2 regions of the Viridibacillus sp. NPDC096237 genome follow, and region 1 is predicted to be linked to the other one. Evidence: riboswitches for the same ligand, from Rfam matches in the RefSeq annotation. Region 1 holds a riboswitch; the other holds the start of a gene.
The links. A riboswitch is a leader RNA that binds a small molecule or an ion and turns the genes downstream of it on or off. The one in region 1 is predicted to bind FMN.
Positions count from the first base shown of each region.

Region 2: linked by a shared signal. The riboswitch ahead of ACQKMD_RS00845 (ECF transporter S component) and the one ahead of ribD (bifunctional diaminohydroxyphosphoribosylaminopyrimidine deaminase/5-amino-6-(5-phosphoribosylamino)uracil reductase RibD) in region 1 are both predicted to bind FMN.

Region 1 covers NZ_JBNNTI010000037.1:2,238-11,746, reverse strand. Annotated here, with positions in the region: gene ACQKMD_RS17075 (ABC transporter permease) at 1-257, shown strand, start outside; gene ACQKMD_RS17070 (winged helix-turn-helix transcriptional regulator) at 736-1,080, opposite strand; gene ACQKMD_RS17065 (nitroreductase family protein) at 1,213-1,842, shown strand; gene ACQKMD_RS17060 (VOC family protein) at 2,183-2,605, shown strand; gene ACQKMD_RS17055 (alpha/beta fold hydrolase) at 2,684-3,508, shown strand; gene ACQKMD_RS17050 (lipid II flippase Amj family protein) at 3,884-4,735, opposite strand; gene ACQKMD_RS17045 (histidine kinase) at 4,954-5,595, shown strand; gene ACQKMD_RS17040 (class I SAM-dependent methyltransferase) at 5,840-6,151, opposite strand; gene ACQKMD_RS17035 (hypothetical protein) at 6,364-6,561, shown strand; gene ACQKMD_RS17030 (hypothetical protein) at 6,895-7,218, shown strand; FMN riboswitch at 7,400-7,533, shown strand; FMN riboswitch at 7,681-7,814, shown strand; FMN riboswitch at 7,942-8,075, shown strand; gene ribD (bifunctional diaminohydroxyphosphoribosylaminopyrimidine deaminase/5-amino-6-(5-phosphoribosylamino)uracil reductase RibD) at 8,209-9,294, shown strand; gene ribE (riboflavin synthase) at 9,298-9,509, shown strand, end outside.
Region 2 covers NZ_JBNNTI010000001.1:163,749-173,257, forward strand. Annotated here, with positions in the region: gene ACQKMD_RS00810 (YitT family protein) at 1-274, opposite strand, end outside; gene ACQKMD_RS00815 (DUF4871 domain-containing protein) at 660-1,187, shown strand; partial or broken gene ACQKMD_RS00820 (IS256 family transposase) at 1,691-2,259, shown strand; gene ACQKMD_RS00825 (DUF4362 domain-containing protein) at 2,349-3,143, opposite strand; gene ACQKMD_RS00830 (hypothetical protein) at 3,140-4,096, opposite strand; gene ACQKMD_RS00835 (sigma-70 family RNA polymerase sigma factor) at 4,089-4,604, opposite strand; gene ACQKMD_RS00840 (hypothetical protein) at 4,734-5,153, opposite strand; gene ACQKMD_RS00845 (ECF transporter S component) at 5,364-5,945, opposite strand; FMN riboswitch at 6,105-6,242, opposite strand; gene ACQKMD_RS00850 (ATP-binding protein) at 6,333-8,114, opposite strand; gene ACQKMD_RS00855 (response regulator transcription factor) at 8,107-8,823, opposite strand; gene ccsB (c-type cytochrome biogenesis protein CcsB) at 8,943-9,509, opposite strand, start outside.

The sequences.
Region 1 (9,509 bases):
AGCAACTTCTTGCCTTACCTGTAGGGAAAAGCCAAGTATATATTATAAAATTTATGATTGTCGCCCTACTGTTAGCGGTCACGCAAGGATTATTTTTGTCGGTGCTATTAGTAGTAGGTTTCATGCAAGGTTTGACAGAACCGATACCTTGGAATTCGCTTTTATTGAGTATCATCGGTGGCTGGGTTGCCTGCTTACCACTGCTGCATTGCAAATGTTTGTATCCGTCGCTTGGTCAAGTTTTGCAGCTCCATTAGCAATTAATGTGATGTTCACTTTACCGAATATTTTAATTAGCAATTCAGAGCGTTTCGGTCCTTATTATCCGTGGGCTCAACCGCTTTTAGCCATGATTCCGAGGGCAGAAGAATTTGGAGTCTTTCACTTTTCAGCAGAAACGTTCTACATTGCTATTCTCGGAAGCTTCTTTGTCTTTTTTATAACAGGAATTACTTATTTTAGAAAAAAGGAGATTGGATGAATAACAGCTGTTCCTATTGAGATGTCTTAGCAATGGACATAATAAAAAAAGTCATCTTGTCTCAAGAAATAGACCTGTTTCCTTATGACAAGATTTCATAGTTATTAGTGTTGATTGACAATAAAGTTAAGGTACACCAATTATGAGTACCATCTAAAGTGATTGTTTATCTGAAATAAACAAAAGCCATCCATCTAGTCTTAACTTAGATGAATGGCTTTTTACGTACTTTAAAATAGTAAGAAACACTATATTTATTTTGATTCATTTGTCTGCTTTTCAAAATCGCATAGATCAATCCATTTCTGAATAGACAATATTACCTCATTGAATGCCAAACCGTTTGGTGTTAATTCATATTCAACTTTTTTTATCGAAGAGTCAATTAGCTTTTTATTGATTAGGCCTGCGTTTACTAGTTCGTTTAAACGTTCTGTTAGTAAGCGGTCAGAAATTCCAGGGATCATGGTGTGAATTTCGTGATAACGTTTAGGACCAGATAAAAGAGAATAAATAATCATCCCCATCCAGCGTTTTCCGATAAATTCGATTGCTTGATGGTAGCTGCTACAAATATGTGTACAATTCGGTTGATTCATAAAACAACCTCCCGCCTGTGAATGCATTTTCTTCTATTGTAACATATAATACTTTTTTATTGACGTATAAACTTACTAATGGTAAGATTTTGTATATCAACTTACCTTAAGTAAGTTTTAGGGGGAAACATAATGTCAACAAAAACAGAATCAAATTTATATACACTTATGCAAGAAAGAAAATCAGTTCGTAAGTACGATCCTACATTTAAAATGACTCAAGCACAACTTGAGGAAATCATTAAAGAAGCGACTAGTGCGCCATCTTCAAGTAACCTGCAAGCCTGGAGATTCCTTGTTATTCAAGATGAAGAAACGAAAAAAGAACTTCGTACAATTGCTAACAATCAAGAACAAATTGAAACATCTTCAGCAGTTATTGCCGTTATAGGTGATGCTGAAATGTACAAAAACGTAGAAAAAATCTACACACAGAATGTAGCAGAAGGCCATATGGATGAAGCTCAAAAGAACATCACGATTGAAAATACACTTCGTATGTACCCATCTGCACCAGTAGAAGTAAGAAAAAGTATCGCAACTTTTGATGCAGGTTTAATTTCAATGCAACTTATGCTTATTGCAAAAGAAAAAGGTTTGGATACAGTAACTATGGGCGGATTTGATAAAGTGAAATTTGCTGGGCGATTTGAATTACCAAAAAATCAATTCCCAATTGTATTAATCGCTATCGGTAAAGCAGCTGCACCAGCATTCGGTTCATCTCGTTTACCGTTAGAAGATATTGCTCGGTTTATCTAAATAACTTTGAAAGTGTAACATTCAACATTCAGCAGAAACTAATTTGTTTCTGCTTTTTTTGTATGAATTTTTATAAAAGTTAGGGATAAAAAGGAAATGAGATTTATAAATAAGTAAAAAGTAAGTGAGTTAAGAAGATACATAATAGATCGTTAAGAGTGGTGTGTATCTATTAGGGAAGAAAGGAGAGCAATTTATTATGAGTTACTATTTATAATAGTCCCTTTTATTCCGTTTACCAAAATAAGATATTGTGCAGTTTATCTAAACAACTTTTAGGAATAAAAGGGAAAATCACGTTGTTAATAGAATTATATAAATTACAAAGGAGAGTTAAAAGATGAATAATAGTTTACTACGAGTTGGAACTACATATATCCCAGTAACTAATGTAGACCTGTCTGTAAAGTGGTATATAAATAATTTGGGTGCGGAATTGAGTTATCAAGATGAAGAAAAAGCGATTCTTAATCTAGCAGATCAAAGTTTTTTCTTAGTGAAAGCGAAAGAAAATCAGAGTTCAAATTTTATCGACTGTAACGGTAATGAGCGTTTCTCTATGACGTTTGAAGTAGATGGATTAAGTGCATTAGAAGAAATACATAGCGTTTTTATAGAACGTAAAATGGAAGTCGGTATTATTGAAGATAGAGGACATACAGGAAGAAACTTTGTTTTTGCTGATTTAGATGGGAATAAATTTGATGTGTGGAGTGAATTAAGTCCAAATTTTAAAAAAATCAAAAACATGATAAGTAAATAAGTAAATAAGTAAATAAGTAAAGCACATAGTATCAGGCGTGGTTGATCTGGCATATATAGAGAGAGGTAGGGCACATCAATGCTACAATATTATTCAAGCGTAAGTGGAAAAGGTAATAAGGTTGCTATTTTTCTCCCTGGTACAGGATGGTCTGGAGGAATGGGTATGCCTATAGCGGATGCATTAAATACTGATTACATTACACATATGATTGATCTTCCTGGTATCGGGAAGAGTACTGGGATTGAAGGAGTAGTAACACAAAGGGATATGGCAGACTGGCTACATGGCTATATCGAAAAGAATCATTTGGATAAAGTTAATATCATTGGCCATTCTTTAGGGGGTATTATTGGTTTAGCCTACGCATTCTATTATCCCAAGAAAGTAGATCGACTGATACTTTTAGATATCGGATATGCAAGGGTTGATCGTTTCCCTGTTAAAATGTTCGGTAAATCTGGATACTTTTTACCCATCATTAGTATTTGCCATAAATTATTTGGACAAGGTTTTTTAGGGAAAGAATCAGGTGATGAGCAAATATCAAAGCCCAAAACAGAGGAAGAAATAAAGGCAGTAATCGAAAAGTTTGAATTCGAAGATAGTCCTTTTATTAGAGAAGCCATTGAAAACCAACGATCAAGTAATCTATCAGGTATTAGTTTGTTGTTAGCGGCTTATAGGAGCAATCCACCTAAAATCTTAAAAACAATTCAAATACCTTGTTTGCTACTATACGGAAATCGGGAAAATAGTGCAGCAGCTGCGCAACGAAAGGTAAAGAGAGAAGTAGAGGGAATAAAATCAAACCAAGTTAAAGTTCAAATGTTAAAGGGTGATCATTATGCCCATGTGCAGGATAAAAAAGCTATAGAGTATATCAGTACATTTTTGGCTTAATAGAGGCAATGCAATGAAATCGTTAAAAGTCAAAAACTTAGTGGTAAAATAAATAGAATTGGTAAAAATTTCAGACCATTTATCTTCAAATTAGAAGATGGATGGTCTAATTTATTGTGCAAACAATTTATACATATTATTTTTAGGATTTGTTTAACTTGATTGTGTTTTTTTAAAATAAGCGTATTTGAGATTTTATTCTAAGATTCCCCCCTTCTATGTTATGAAAACTTCCTTTTTCTTAACTAAGGTAACTTAGTTTATTATTTTGGAGCTAATGGTTAAGTATAATGACAACTAAAAAATAACAAAAAAACGTTCAGTAAGTCTAGACAAAGACGAGTTGAACGTACCTTTTGTTTGTAATTAAAATAATTATGCTATAAATTTCGTAAACCAAGCAATATAATGAGCTCCTGGAATGAAAAAGACTTGTGCTAAAAGCGTCCCGAACAAGCGGGAAGTCATCATCATAATTGACATGCCTTTAAGGTTAGAGTAATTACCTCTTTGATTAATGACGTCATCTGCAAGAATAGATATTCTTGGGTCGATAAAGATGATAAGCAAGATAGTAGCAAGTCCGTTAATAAGACCAGATGCCATTATTGCTGTTGAAGCTCTATCTGGTGCTAGTAAAGATGCATATAAGGCAGATAAAACACCGATTGTATAAATAGCTGTAATGACCATGTTAATGGCAAATAGTTTGATTGGAATATCTTTTAAATGAATATTCTTCAAATAAGAAAGTTTTGGCAAGTGGATATGTTTTAGTCCGCGCTTTATGTATGCAAATGTGAAGCCCTTTTTAATAAGCGACGGAATAGAACCCCTTTCTTCTGCTAAATGGATAATTGCCCTTGAGAAAATGGCGATAAAAGTTGGGAGTAATAGTATCCCAAAGATTGTACCAATTGTGGAAGATGCAATAATCACCCTAAATTGACTTTCTACAAATTCTAATGTATTTTCTTTAGGTGCTTTATCAATTAAACTTCCAGTAAAAGGCTGCTGCATCATATTAGCAAGCCTCGAAACCATGACCATTAAGTTGAATAAGGATAATGCGGAAGCAAGTAGTTTAACCCTAGCACCAGATAATCGAACAGCATAGGCAAGTGTTTCGATACAATGGATAATTAGGATAAACAGCGCAATTAATATTAATTTCTCAGTGAATAGTTCTGAAATAAAATCACCTTCTCTTAAATGATATATTAGCATAATCAAACGATAAAAACTGATTTTAGACATAGGCTACGAATAGATATTTTTATTGATACCATATTTTGTTATTATTAAACGTAAAGGACAATACCAAGTTACGTAGTATAAACGTTGAAATTAATTAATGTCTTAAATCTTAATTCTTATTAAATGAAGGACGTACATATAGAGGCAATTCTTTTCCGAAATAATACTTATATAAGTGAGGTGTAAAAGTGCAGGCATTGATAATTCGTTATATTGCTTTGTTTTTTACTATTGGCGTATTTTTGATACATATTTTGTTGAATGGTGGACCCATTACAAACGCAATTATTCTAGTCACAGTTACTCTGTGCTTATATTTTACAATCCCACTTAGCAAAATACCTGTAGTTAATTATTTGATCATAGTGCTAATAATCCCAATTGGTGCATCATTTTCTATTGATATTATTTATTTATTGCCAATGCATGCATTTTTTGCAATGGAGGGAGCTTTTCAACTTAGGCAACGGGAGCACACTATATATATATGTTCTTTAGGTATCGTTTGCACAGTAATCACTTTATTTAAGCTCACTCCATTTGTAAGTTTGTTACTATTTATTGCAATTTGTAAAAGCTCTTACTTTGTAAATCATTTTTTTTGGAGTGTTAAAGAAAAAGGCGAGCTCTATACAGAACAAGAACAACTAGCACGTGCAGAAGAGCGCACAAAGATGACGAGAGATATCCATGATTCAGTTGGACATAAGTTAACGGCATTGCTAATGCAGTTAGAGGTACTCTCAATTGAAAATAATATAAAAGGCATCGAAGACATAAAAGAATATTCAGCCAGTTTAAAATACCATCTTCCCCAGATAATTCAGTAGGACGATTATATAATTCTACATAGTGCACATTAAAACCATGTTCATCTAGTAAAGCAACATACTCTGCTACGCTTGGAAAATACCAAGGGAACTTTTCTGCTTTGTACTCATAACCTAATTCACAAAATGATTGCTGAATTGCTTCTACAATGGATTGAATATTACCTTTTCCACCCAATTCGCGACAAACGACCACCATCTTTTAAAGCTTCATAAATACTTGCAACGGCCTTTTCTTAAGATTTCATCCAATGTAACGCAGCGTTAGAAAAAACGGTATGAAACTGGTTTGAATAACCAAGGTGTTGTGCATCTTTGACGTGGAAGGGAATATGCTCGAATTTTTGGCTTGCTTGTTCATTGATGCAGACTGGTCAATCCCAATGACTTTTGCACCTGTTTCAGTAATTTGTGCAGCTAAATCACCTGTACCACAACCGACATCTAAAATTTGCTCTCCTGCTTTTGGATTAAGAAAGGAAATTAATCCTTCACCATATTTAGAAACAAATTGATGCTTCGTATCATATAAAGTTGTATTCCAAGTACTATTCATTCTGCTCACTCCTTTTCTTAAGAAAACTATACTGCTAACTGGAATGATAAAGAAATAATTAAAAAGTGGATTTTTGAAAACGATTTCGAATTAAAAGGTTAATAAGGAACCGTTTTATTTCAAATAGTTATCTCAAGTCAGATTTACTGAATAAATACTAAGAATAAATCAAAAGAAAATGAACAAATTATAGTGGATGGAGGTGATTATTAATGGCGAATAACAACCAAGAAAAAAATAAAGTGAAAAAGAATAATGACTTAGGTCGTGAAGAATTTGGTTATGGGTTTGATTTGAGTCCAGATGACTTTGATGTGGTTGGACAAAATGATGAAGCACATAAACAACATAATCATGAAGATAAACAAAAACCGAATAATAAAAATAATGCTAGAAGAATAAACGAATAAGCAACTTGAATATAGGAGTGCTGCATATGAAACAATATTAAATTGTTTTATTATGTAGTGCTTTTTTATTATGCATGTTTAAATTTTTGTATGAGAACAGATAACTTAACTATTATGAAAGTGGATGTTCTTGCAGTTGGATAGGATTATTAAATTAAAATGACAGGATATTCATGGAGGGATTTTAGTAAATATTCGGTGTGTCATATACATAAAATATTAAAACGACTTATATAATAGTTTAAGGTTATTTTCAATAGTATGTACATTACGACAGAAAACAATGTGATGAGGTTTTTAAAGCATAATTTTAATAATAAAAAGGAGGATATAATGAGAATAGGATACCGTTCTATTTCCGTAATAGTTAACTTATTTCTCGGCTATTTATCTTTTTTTATAGGTGTATTATGGTTCATGACAATAATGTACGCTTCGCATTCTTTCGGATTGAGAGTGGACTCTACTTTCGATGATGGTTTACTAGGTATCTTTTTAATTCTTTCTATCATTGCAACGGCTATTTATATTCCGGCTTGTATTAATTTAAACAGCATAATTAGACCGAAATTAGAAATGAAAAAATGGAGTTTTATCACTTTTATATCCATAGTTTTTATCCTTGGTTTTTGTATTATTACTTTAACTATACAGTGAACGGTTGTTGGTAAATAAAAAAAGTTACATTTTTCCGTGATATGTAACAGGCCGATAAAGCCCAATACATCAAGATTTTATGAGTGATTTCATTTTAGTATGTTCTCAATCAATCATATAGAAATTAAAAAAACTCTAGTTTTTAAATAACTAAAGTGCTATGGTATTTACATACAATATAATAATCCTTCGGGGTCGGGTGAAATTCCCAATCGACGGTGATGAAGTAAATCTTCTAAGCCCGTGAGCCTTTTTAAGGCAGGATTTGGTGCGAATCCAAAGCCGACAGTATAGTCTGGATGGGAGAAGGATGTAGAGAATATCAAAGTCTTATTAAAATCTCGTATTTTAATAGGTTTATTTAGTATTGATAATTTCAAATCTCCTATCAAACTCCGTAGTGTGCTATGGGGTTTTTTTGATGCCCTAAAGCTAGAATGTATTGTTGTCAATTTCATATGTAATATCCTTCGGGGTCGGGTGAAATTCCCAATCGACGGTGATGAAGTGAAGCTTCTAAGCCCGTGAGCCTTTTTGAGGCAGGATTTGGTGTGAGTCCAAAGCCGACAGTATAGTCTGGATGGGAGAAGGATGTAAAGAATATCAAAGTCTTATTAAAAATCTCGTATTTTAATAGGTTTATTTGCTTATGATATTTTGGACAACTCCTATCAAACTCCGTAGAAATCTATGGAGTTTTTTTGCTGTAAAAAATTGAATATGATCGTCCTTCGGGGTCGGGTGAAATTCCCAATCGACGGTGATGGAGTAAAACTCCTAAGCCCGTGAGCCTTTTTAAGGTAGGATTTGGTGCGAATCCAAAGCCGACAGTATAGTCTGGATGGGAGAAGGACAAATAGATAACACGCAATTCCTTTTGAAAATAGTATTTCAATAGGTTTATTTAATGATGCGTTTATCTAAAACTCTCCCAAACTCCCTAATTATATTAGTGAGTTTTTTATTTATTTAAATGGGAGGTTTATCACAATGCATGACGAGTATTATATGGATTTAGCTTTGAATTTAGCGGCAGTTGCCGAAAATCAAACGTCGCCAAATCCGGTAGTTGGAGCAATCATTGTAAAAGAAGATGAAGTGGTTGGTATTGGAGCGCATCTTAAGGCTGGTTCTCTTCATGCGGAGGCGCATGCACTCAAAATGGCAGGAGAAAATGCTATCGGCAGTACGATGTATGTCACTTTAGAGCCTTGTAATCATTTTGGTAAAACCCCCCCCTGTACGATGGGTATATTGAATGCAGGTGTGAAAAAAGTAGTGATTGCAACACTTGATCCAAATCCCAAAGTAGCAGGAACAGGTGTTGCAAAACTAAAAGCAGCGGGCATTGAGGTTGAAGTAGGTATCGGTGAAGCGGAGGCTTTGAAATTAAATAAAGCCTATATGTATTTTATGAAACAGAAGTTGCCCTTTGTCACGTTAAAGCAAGCCATCACATTAGATGGGAAAATTGCTACAATTCATGGACGTAACGAAAATATCACAGGTAAAGAAGTTCAGCAGGATGTTCATCTTAAAAGAGCGCAATCTGATGCCATTTTAGTTGGAGTTGAAACAGTTTTAAATGATAATCCATTACTTACAAATAGATTTGCAAAAAGTAATAAGCAACCGATACGTATCATTTTGGATACTCATTTAAGAACGCCAATGAATGCCAAAGTTGTCATCGATCAAACAGCACCAACGTGGATAGTTGTTGGCAATGAAGTCACATCTATTCAAATTACAAGATTTGCACAAGCCAATGTACGTATCATCCAACTTGAAACAAAATCCATCGTAATTCAGGATGTCCTTACAGAGTTAGCACGTCGTAATATTGTCACGCTTTATGTGGAAGGGGGCAAGCGTATAAGTTCTAGCTTTGTCAATTCTGGTCTAGTCAATGAAATGATTACTTACATAGCCCCTAAATTAGTAGGTGGCCATGATGGAATTGGCATGTTTGAACATTTAAACGTAACAAGCATGGATAATGCTGTCCCATTAAAGATACAGCAAGTGGAACAAATTGGTGAAGTCATTAAAGTGATATCGAGATTGGGGGATTAGGGTATGTTCACAGGTATTATTGAAGCAAAAGGGAAAATTAAAGTTCTGACAAAGGGTATGGACAGCATGAAGGTTACCATTGAAGCTGGAGACATTATGTCGGATATGCAACTTGGCGATAGTGTAGCAGTAAATGGTGTATGCTTAACAGTTTCGCATTTTACCCAACGAGAATTCACTTTAGATGTCATGCCAGAAACAGTTAAAGCGACAAC
Region 2 (9,509 bases), on a different contig from region 1:
TCAGATGAAGAAAAAGCGAGTTAGAAACTACAGCTATAATCGTATAAATCGTTGTTACTTTATTCAAAAATTTATAACCGATTATTAACAAAAATGCATTCAGAATTAAGTTGACTAAACCTGGTGACCACTCAAATAAATAGTAGGTAATAATCGTGATACCAGTTACTCCTCCTTCACCAAGCTCGTTCGGAATAACAAATAAATTAACACCTAACGCAAAAATAAATGCACCAATAATGATAAAAATAATGTCTGTGGTTCTTTTTTTCATATACTACCTCACTACTTATAAAATATTTACTCAGGCACAAACTCTCACCATTATACCGTGGAACATTTAAATCGAACAGTAGTCTGTTATTTATTTTAATCAAACTTTATTTTAAATTATCAAAATTTTTTATTTTTCGGACTTTGTTTTAAATTACCAAACTTTATTCTAAATCTATACCAGCTTCATTCTCGCTAATTCCGAATCTTATACTAGACATCTTAGCAACTACCCGATCATCTGTTTCTGGATCATATGAACGGACAAAATCAGTTACTTCGTTATAAGTCCCTTTCATGTTAAGTAAATATTAATAGGAATAATATGTTATATTTAGAATTTAATGAATATCATGATAATTAATAGATGACAAAAGGAGGTTAATATGAAAAAAATTATTTTTGGATGCTTATTGTTAATAGTAATATTAACGGGTTGTTCAGAAGAAAAAAAAATAGTTACCGAGAAAAAGTGGGAAGTTAGTCCAACTTTCGCAATCCCGACTACTTTTAATGATGGAACTAAAGGCGAATATGCTTTCATTGGTGAGCAAGGAAAATTGGGTATTTTAGTTGGTTCTGGAAAAGTGGGAGATGTTAAAGTTTCTCCATTTGTTAAGGGTGAACCCCAGAAGTTTATGTGGCATTTTTTGGGGGGGAATGAAGAATTTAATGGAAAGTTTAAGGTTATTGGAATCAATGGAAATGGCGAAGAACACAAAGTATTAATTAATACTTCAGGAACGGATAAAAACGAAAAAGTTTGGGAGTATTCAAAAATTGGTATAAGTCCTAATAATGGAGCTGATACACACATACCATCTGACCTGGAGTTTCCAACATCAGGATTATGGAAGTTAGACGTATATATCGGTGATAAATTATTCGGTGATATTATTGTAAAAGTTGAATAAAGTACTCAATTCTAAAGAAAACCTTTAGTTGATTATCAAATGGAACCCAGTATTTAAACATATTAATTCAAGTTCTCTACATCATTCCCGAGCTACTTAATTATTATAAATACTTGCTCTTTTACACTAAGCTTTGAGACTAATATCTCAAGGCTTTTATTTTTGCTTACAGCGTGCTTTCAAGAAAGGAGGAATTCCACAAGCAAATAGCTATTCTATTCTGTCTTTATTGTTGGTAACTGTAGCAGAACCAATTACTTTTATTCTCCTTCTTTTTAATAGTTGTTTGGATCATATTATACCTTATTTTCATAAAATTATAACTATAATATAAAAAACTCTTTATAATATTCAGCTACCTCTAAATTTACAATAGAAGAACGTTTGTAAACAACTAACGAGAGCGTAAAATATCTTGTGTAAATGAATAAATAGAAAAAGGAAAACCTTTTCTTGTAGAATTAAGTCACCACAACACAATTCACAGAAAAGAGGTCTTCCCTATGAATCAGTTTACAACAGATATTGTCCAAGCTCTAGTAAAAAAAGAAGATATTAAGGAAGTTTTTCGCACTCACCTAGAATCGGCCGTAAACGCACTCTTAGCGAGCGAATTGACATGTCTCTTAGCTCGAGCGCTCTCTGCACGTTATGCATGCGCTTATTTGGACGCGACTTATATCGCTCTAAAACGTGAAACAGTCGAAAAAGAAGCAGTCTATATTGCTGTTGGTATTCGTGAAGATGGATCGAAAGAAGTCTTAGCTTACACAATCGCACCAAATGAAAAGCTAGAGTTTGGAAAGAACTTTTGGAAGATATCAGAGATCGTGGCACAGAAGAAATATTATTGTTCATTTTTGATGGTTTAAAAGGCATTACGGATAGTATTTTCTCCGTCTTTCCCGAGTCAAAATATCAATCGTTTTGTGTGCATCTTGCACGAAATATTGCACATAAAGTACGTGTTACAGATCAAGCTGAAATTTGCGAGGATTTTAAGACTGTTTATCGTGCAGTTAACCTTGAAATGGGGCATAAAGCACTGCAAGAATTTGTAGAGAAATGGAAATCATTTACCCGAAATGCGACAATCATTTTAGTTGCTTCTATTAGTATAATAAATAGAATTTTTGTTATCAAAATAATTCGATTACCTTACTACTCCACTTCTATTACAAAAGCAAAGGATACATCTCCGTATGCATGTGATAATGATTTCTCCCATTTTGCTTCGTAAGAGTAGTAGTAGACACCTTTTTCTTTCGGTGTTATTAAGCCTTCATCTTGCATTGTAACAGCTGTTTGTTGATCATGTTTAAGGTCATATAGATTTACTGTATTGGGTAAATTATCACTTTGAATATTGAACATAATTTGCGTATTGGCTGGTACTTTAATGGGGTTTTTATCTGCTAATGTTTCTAATGGTCCTGCATGATCCACGCATGTACTTTTTCCTACTTTCGACCAGCAGTAAGCTCCCCTGAAAGTTGTATACCTTTTTCCAGCTACTTCAAGCAAAATAGCTGGAGGTTCTTCATCTGTTTGTTCAGTAATATTCCCTAAATAATAATCAATTAGCTCTCCTTCTTTCGAGCAATTGTTTAATTGATAAATATCTTTTGACACTTCTTCAAGCTTTTCACACTGATATGTGACTATCTCTTTACTACCGAAAGGATCCTTTGTACTATCTCTTTTTACAGTCAGTTTTTCCCCATCAAAGTTGATTGTTTCAGTTATCGGGGCACCTTCGATTGTGAAGTTATTAATAGTTAATATAGCAGTCTCTTTCTCTTCTACTTTCTTCACAAATCCCTTTAAATTCTTTTGCTGTTGCTTAATCAACTGCTCCTGGGATAACTTTGTTGGTAGCTTTTTAACAGCTGTATCTGGTAGATTACATCCTGCTAGGAAAAATAAACTTACCAAAATTAAGCCGAATCTCCTCATTCCATCAACCTCCAAACTTTCTTAAATGCTTGCATATCCTGTATTTTAAAATCAACATTAATTTGACCATAATTGATATGCCCCTCTTTGTCTAACAATATTTGAACTGAAGTACCATCATTCAATGTAAAATCTAAAAAGCGAGTAGTTTCTGTTACGCCTGAACTTTCTCGCACTAAAGGTATTGCAGTATTAAAGTTAGAAACTAGTTCCTCTAATACCTTGATGTCCTTTAAATCTTGTTTATTCCCAGTACTGTTATTCCAGTCATCATACGTTTGATACTGCACTTTCTTTATATTCCCCTCTATCTTTAATAAGTCGAATATATCCCGTCCTGAAGAAATCGTTCTATCATTCAAATTTTCATAAATCTCAGTATCTAACGCCCCACCATTCTCGTTGTATGTCATAATACGAAATGATTCATCATAGCCTTTCACAGTGTAGACGTCACTTTTCCCTATAGAAGAGGCAAATTCACTAGCATAGTCGCCTTGTTTGCTCCACTCATCGATTGACCCCTTAGTACGGCCTAGTTTCTCTCCTCGCAATGCATCCGGACTGTTACCGATGAATTTTGTCGATGTTTGTGTATAGATTTTTCCTTTATAAACGATTAAGCCAATCATATCTGCATTCTGACTATTGCTAGGTAATTTAATTGCTGGAATGGTTATGCTACTTTGATCGAATGAGATTCTCTCTTCTATATGTGATAAATCTTCCATCAAATTCACTACTACCGCGTTACTCTTATCAGTTGTATTGTTATAAATAGCATAGGCACCAGCACTAACTGCAATCAAAGCTGGGATAGCTAGCCAACTTAATTGGCTTTTATTATTTTTTCTCTTTTCCCACTTAGCACGGTTTACACCATTTACTGCACGATCATGCAGTTCACTTGGAATCTCTATATTTTCTAGTTCTCTTTTTAACCGATTAGACATAAGAACCTCCTTCTTGTAGTTGTTGTCGTAGCTTTTGTAAACTGCGATAAAGAATCGTTTTTGCCGTACCCAGTGGCATTTCTAGAAGATTTGCTACTTCCTTAATTGTAAGGTCTTCATAAAACCTTAGGAGAATGATACTTTTTTCATCAGGTGATAAATAATCTATACATTGCTGTAAGTCAAATACTTCAGGTAAATGCTCCGCAAAATTTTCGTGTATTATTTCATCTTCATTAAAGTCATTCTTCTTTTTTCTTTTCCGTAAAATATCGAGTGAGCAGTTAATCGCAATTTTCAATAACCATGTTTTAAAGTAAGTTGGGTTTTTCAATGTTTGAATTGCTTTAAATGATTTGTAGGCAGTCTCTTGCACAACATCTAATGCATCTTCCTTATTTCCTACATATGTATATCCCATACGGTAAATATCAATTTCATATGTTTGAAATAGCTGCAAAAAGGCCCTGTCATCGCCCTTTTGTGCCTTCTCTATTAAGCGATACATTTATACACCTCCTGTCTCTTTAGTTATTAGATGGACGGCAATCTATTTTAGCTTTCTTTTTTACACTTTATTTTTTTCAAAATGAAAAAGCAATGAGGTTCAGGACCTCATTGCTTTTTAATAGTAAATTTAAATATTCTGTTCTTCATAAGAAAATGGTGTCATTCGAGAAGCGATTTTACGTAACGTTAAATCCACGAAAAAGAATACACTTCCTAAAATAAAGCCTGCTGTAGCACATGTTATTGTTTGAAGTGACCAAACTCCACCTTGTGAGTAATAAGCAAAAGAGACTGGAATCACAATACCTGCCCCGAACGCCATATGCAATAATAACGAGTATCCTCTAACATTCATTTTACGCTCGGCTATTCGATCAGCTATATACGACACCAACAAACCGTATGTAAAAATCATAGGAACAACATATACGGTCAATGAAAGAGCATTTTGAAGGAATTGTTCTTCTGGTTGCATGAATAACAAGGGTAATATAAAGAAAGCAATAATTGATGTAAAAAATGCACTTAATAGTTTTCTTTCCGCCATTTACATACATCCTTTCTTATATCGAAGTTTATAACGAAATATCGAATAAAATATATAACATTGTAAAACCTAGATTATAAATTTTCGTTTTTGTATTATTATCTTGCTAAATGTACTAAATTTTTTATTTTATTAACAGTATTATATAATCAATTACCTTTTTATTCAATCATAAAAACCGATGTCTTTTTACAGACATCGGTTGAAGGTTTAATTTAAATAATGCATTCGTTGTTTTTCAATCCATTTTCTCATGCTATTGAATAATAGCATGAAGATGATCATGACGATGAATCCTTTTATAATATTAAAAGGTAATATTCCTAATACAATCATTTTCGTTAATGCGGCTCCAGTTGTAGGAGGCATATTTAAAAAGTAGGTATACATTGGTAGAAATAGCACATAGTTTAGTAAACTCATACCTACAGCCATTGATAATGTTCCAACTACAAACCCAGTAGTTAATCCTTTTGCACTTGAAAGTCGTTTATAGACAAAGTACACAGGTAAGATAAATAGAACTCCTGTTGTAAAGTTGGCAATATGGCCAACTGGCATACCTGTTGGACTTCCTGAGAAAATCCAATCTAGTACGTTTTTAAATAATTCAACTAATATACCTGCTAGAGGTCCCATTGTAATAGCTGCCATTAGAGCAGGTACATCACTAAAATCCACTTCCAAAAATGTCGGAAACGGCGGTAGTGGGAAGTTAAATAGCATTAATACGAAAGAAATACTACTTAACATCCCAATTGCAATCATCTTTTGCAATTTCATGTTCTTCATAATACTTTTCTCTCCTTTTGTAGATCCACTTCAAAAAGAGGAAAGGTATAGTCGTAGCTATGCAAAAAAATACCCTTAAGCACAAAGTGTACTTAAGGGAGAATTTAGGCATAGTCAAATAAGCGTCTCATTGATACTCAAATTGAAAGACGACCGTACCTTCACCTTCTCCCATCCAGACTATACTGTCGGCTTTGGAATCTAACCAAATCCTGCCTTGCGGCTCGCGGGCTCAAGAGTATTGCTTAGTTCTCTAATACCGCCGATCGGGAATTTCACCCTGCCCCGAAGATGAACCATAATTTAATTATAATACACTATAACTATATGCAAAAAAACACGAATTGTAAAGTCTTCTAACTTACAACTCGTGTGTTTAAATTTAATTTACATTTTTTCAATTGGTAAATAGAATGTGAAAGTCGTGCCTTTATCTACTTCACTTTCTACTGTGATTCTACCCTTATGAGCTTCAACAATATTTTTGGCAATAGCAAGTCCTAAACCGGTACCACCCTTACCACGTGTTCTAGCTTTATCTGCTTTATAAAAACGTTCAAATACATACTGCAAATCATCGGCTGGAATCCCAGCGCCGTTATCTTTTACTTGAATACGAGCAAAGGATAGCTGACGGTCAACAATAACTTCTACGCTTCCTCCCACTAGTGTATGACGAATGGCATTATCAATTAAGTTTGTTAATACTTGCTCGATACGGTCTTCGTCCATTTCTAGATGAAGTGTATCTTCAATTGTTGAATTAAATGTCAGGTTCACTTGCTTTTCTTTTGCTACTTGAACAAACTTTTGTGTAATTCTTTCAATAACAGGTGTTATAGGAACAGAATCTTTATATAATCGCATATGTCCTGATTCCATACGAGCTAAGTCTAGCAGGTCTGTTACTAGACGCCCCATTCGCTGCGATTCATCGTAGATGATTTTAATCATCTCTTTCCGCTCTTCTTCACTTGATACGACATCATCCATAATTGCTTCACTATAGCCTTGTAGCATGGCTATTGGCGTCCGCAATTCATGCGAGACATTTGCTATAAAGTCTGAACGTAATTTATCTAAACGATGCTCTTCCGTTTTATCTCGTAACACAGCTACTGCACCACGTACAGAGTTGCCACTGTATAATGGACTAATTGAAATCGCATAGTATGATCGCTCAATTTCGAGTTCTACTTCTAGCTCTTCTTCCAAATCTAAAACATGATCAAGCATATGATAAATTTCAGGCGGAATTGGTTTCTCGCTATTGGCACTCTTATTAATAAACCATTTTTGTAATAACAGCTCTGCAGGTGGATTACTTACTAAAATGGTACGATCTCGATTAAACGTAATTACAGCGTCTGTCATCGATGTCAAAATACTTGATAGCTGTTCTTTCTCTTGGTTAATCACTTCTAAGTGGTGTTTGAGTTGTTTACCCATTTGGTTGAAAGCCGTCGCTAATTGGCCTATTTCATCATTTTGTAAAACAGGTACTTTTGTTTCGAAATTACCTTTTGCTAATTCAAATGCTGCTTCTCTCATCTTACGAAGTGGTGATGTAATTCGGGTTGATAAGAAAAACGCAAAGAATGTTGTTAACATCAAGGCAATGGCCGCTGCTAAAAAGACAATTTTAGTCGTTTCCTTTGTCGTCCTATGTATAGCGTCTGGGCTTTGATAGATAAATATTGCCCCATGTATATTGTTTTCAACATTTATCGGGAAAGCCAAAACGATGTAAGACTCCATGTGCTCTTTTTGTGTTGTCGAAGGTAGCATCATCTCTTTTACAATAGGTGCATTCGATGTAAATACGTTATCAAATGCTTTTTCATTAAGAATTTGTTGTTTAATTCCCTCCTGATTAAGCCCCGCTTGTAATGCAAAAGAAACCTTACCTGGTTTCTCAGCAATCAATGCATTTGTTTCATCACTAAGAACATCTGAAATAATAGCCTTTGTAGAATCAGTTGTTTCACGGTCATTGATGATCCGAGCAATTGTAGATGCTTCTTGACGTAATGAAGATTCTGTTTGTTTAGTATGATAGTTTGATAAAAATTCGAGCATTAACACAGTGAAAACAAACAATACAAATGAAACGAGAAGCAATATGGTTACCCATAGCTTCCCGACAACACTGTTCCACATTCTATTCATTGACTACCTCAAATTTATATCCTACGCCCCATACTGTTACAATCATTTTCGCCGCATCTTCTGAAACGCGATTTAGTTTTTCACGTAATCGTTTCACATGCGTATCAACTGTACGTAAATCACCAAAGAAATCGTAATGCCATACTTCTTTTAACAATTGCTCTCTATCGAATACTTTATCTGGTGATTTTGCTAAAAAGTATAATAATTCGTATTCCTTCGGTGTTAAATTCACTTCCACTCCATCTGCAGAAACACGGTGTGCGTCATGATCGATTGTTAAATGTGGAAATACCACTAAGTCTTTTGATGCAGAAGTTGTTGATATTGGTGAGAAAGCCGCTGAACGACGTAAAATAGCTTTTACGCGTAAAACCACTTCACGAGGGCTAAATGGTTTTACAATATAATCATCCGCCCCTAGTTCAAAGCCTGATACACGGTTTGCTTCTTCGCCTTTCGCCGTTAAAAGAATAATTGGCGTTGTTTTTTTATCACGGATTTCTTCGCATACTTGTAGTCCGTCTTTTTCAGGCATCATTATATCAAGAAGAATACAATGATAGTCATTTGCTAATGCTTTTTCAACTGCTTCTTCTCCATTTTCAGCTTCTTCTACTTCGTATCCTTCACGTTCTAAATACATTCTTAATAAACGGCGGATACGATCCTCATCATCTACTACTAATATTGAAATTTGTTCATTCACAACTATTCCTCCCAAAACCATCTATATGTCTATTGTACAATTAGGCTATCAAAATGAAAAGAAAAGCCTTTTCCTATAAAGGAAAAGGCTTTAGCTTTGCTACAATCCTAAGCCGATTATTAACCAGCGTATGAGTGAAGACCTGCAATGATTAAGTTAACAGCAACTAGGTTGAACATAATGATAACAAAACCAATTACTGCTAACCAAGCTGACTTCCCACCTTGCCATCCTTTTGAAAGGCGTAAGTGTAAGAATGCCGCATAGAATAACCATGTGATAAGTGCCCAAACCTCTTTAGGATCCCAGCCCCAGAAACGAGACCATGCTTCTTGTGCCCAAATCATCGCGAAGATTAATGCACCAAGTGTAAATACTGGGAAACCGATCAATACAGAACGATAACCAATTTCATCCATCAGTTGTGAATTTGCACGTTTTGCGAATGGTTGCATGATAACTGCAATTGGTTTACGAATGATTAAACGAATTAGACCGTATAAAAGTGTACCAATTAGGATTGACCAAACAACTGTAGTCAATTTTTTTGCATTGACGATTGCTGGTACGTTAGCAATTGGCTCCATCTTATCTGAAGTCAATAATTCTGATTGATGCATTCCGAACAATGCTGGTGTATTATACGTAATTTCCTTAGGTGCACCATTTTTATCTACGTAGCTAAA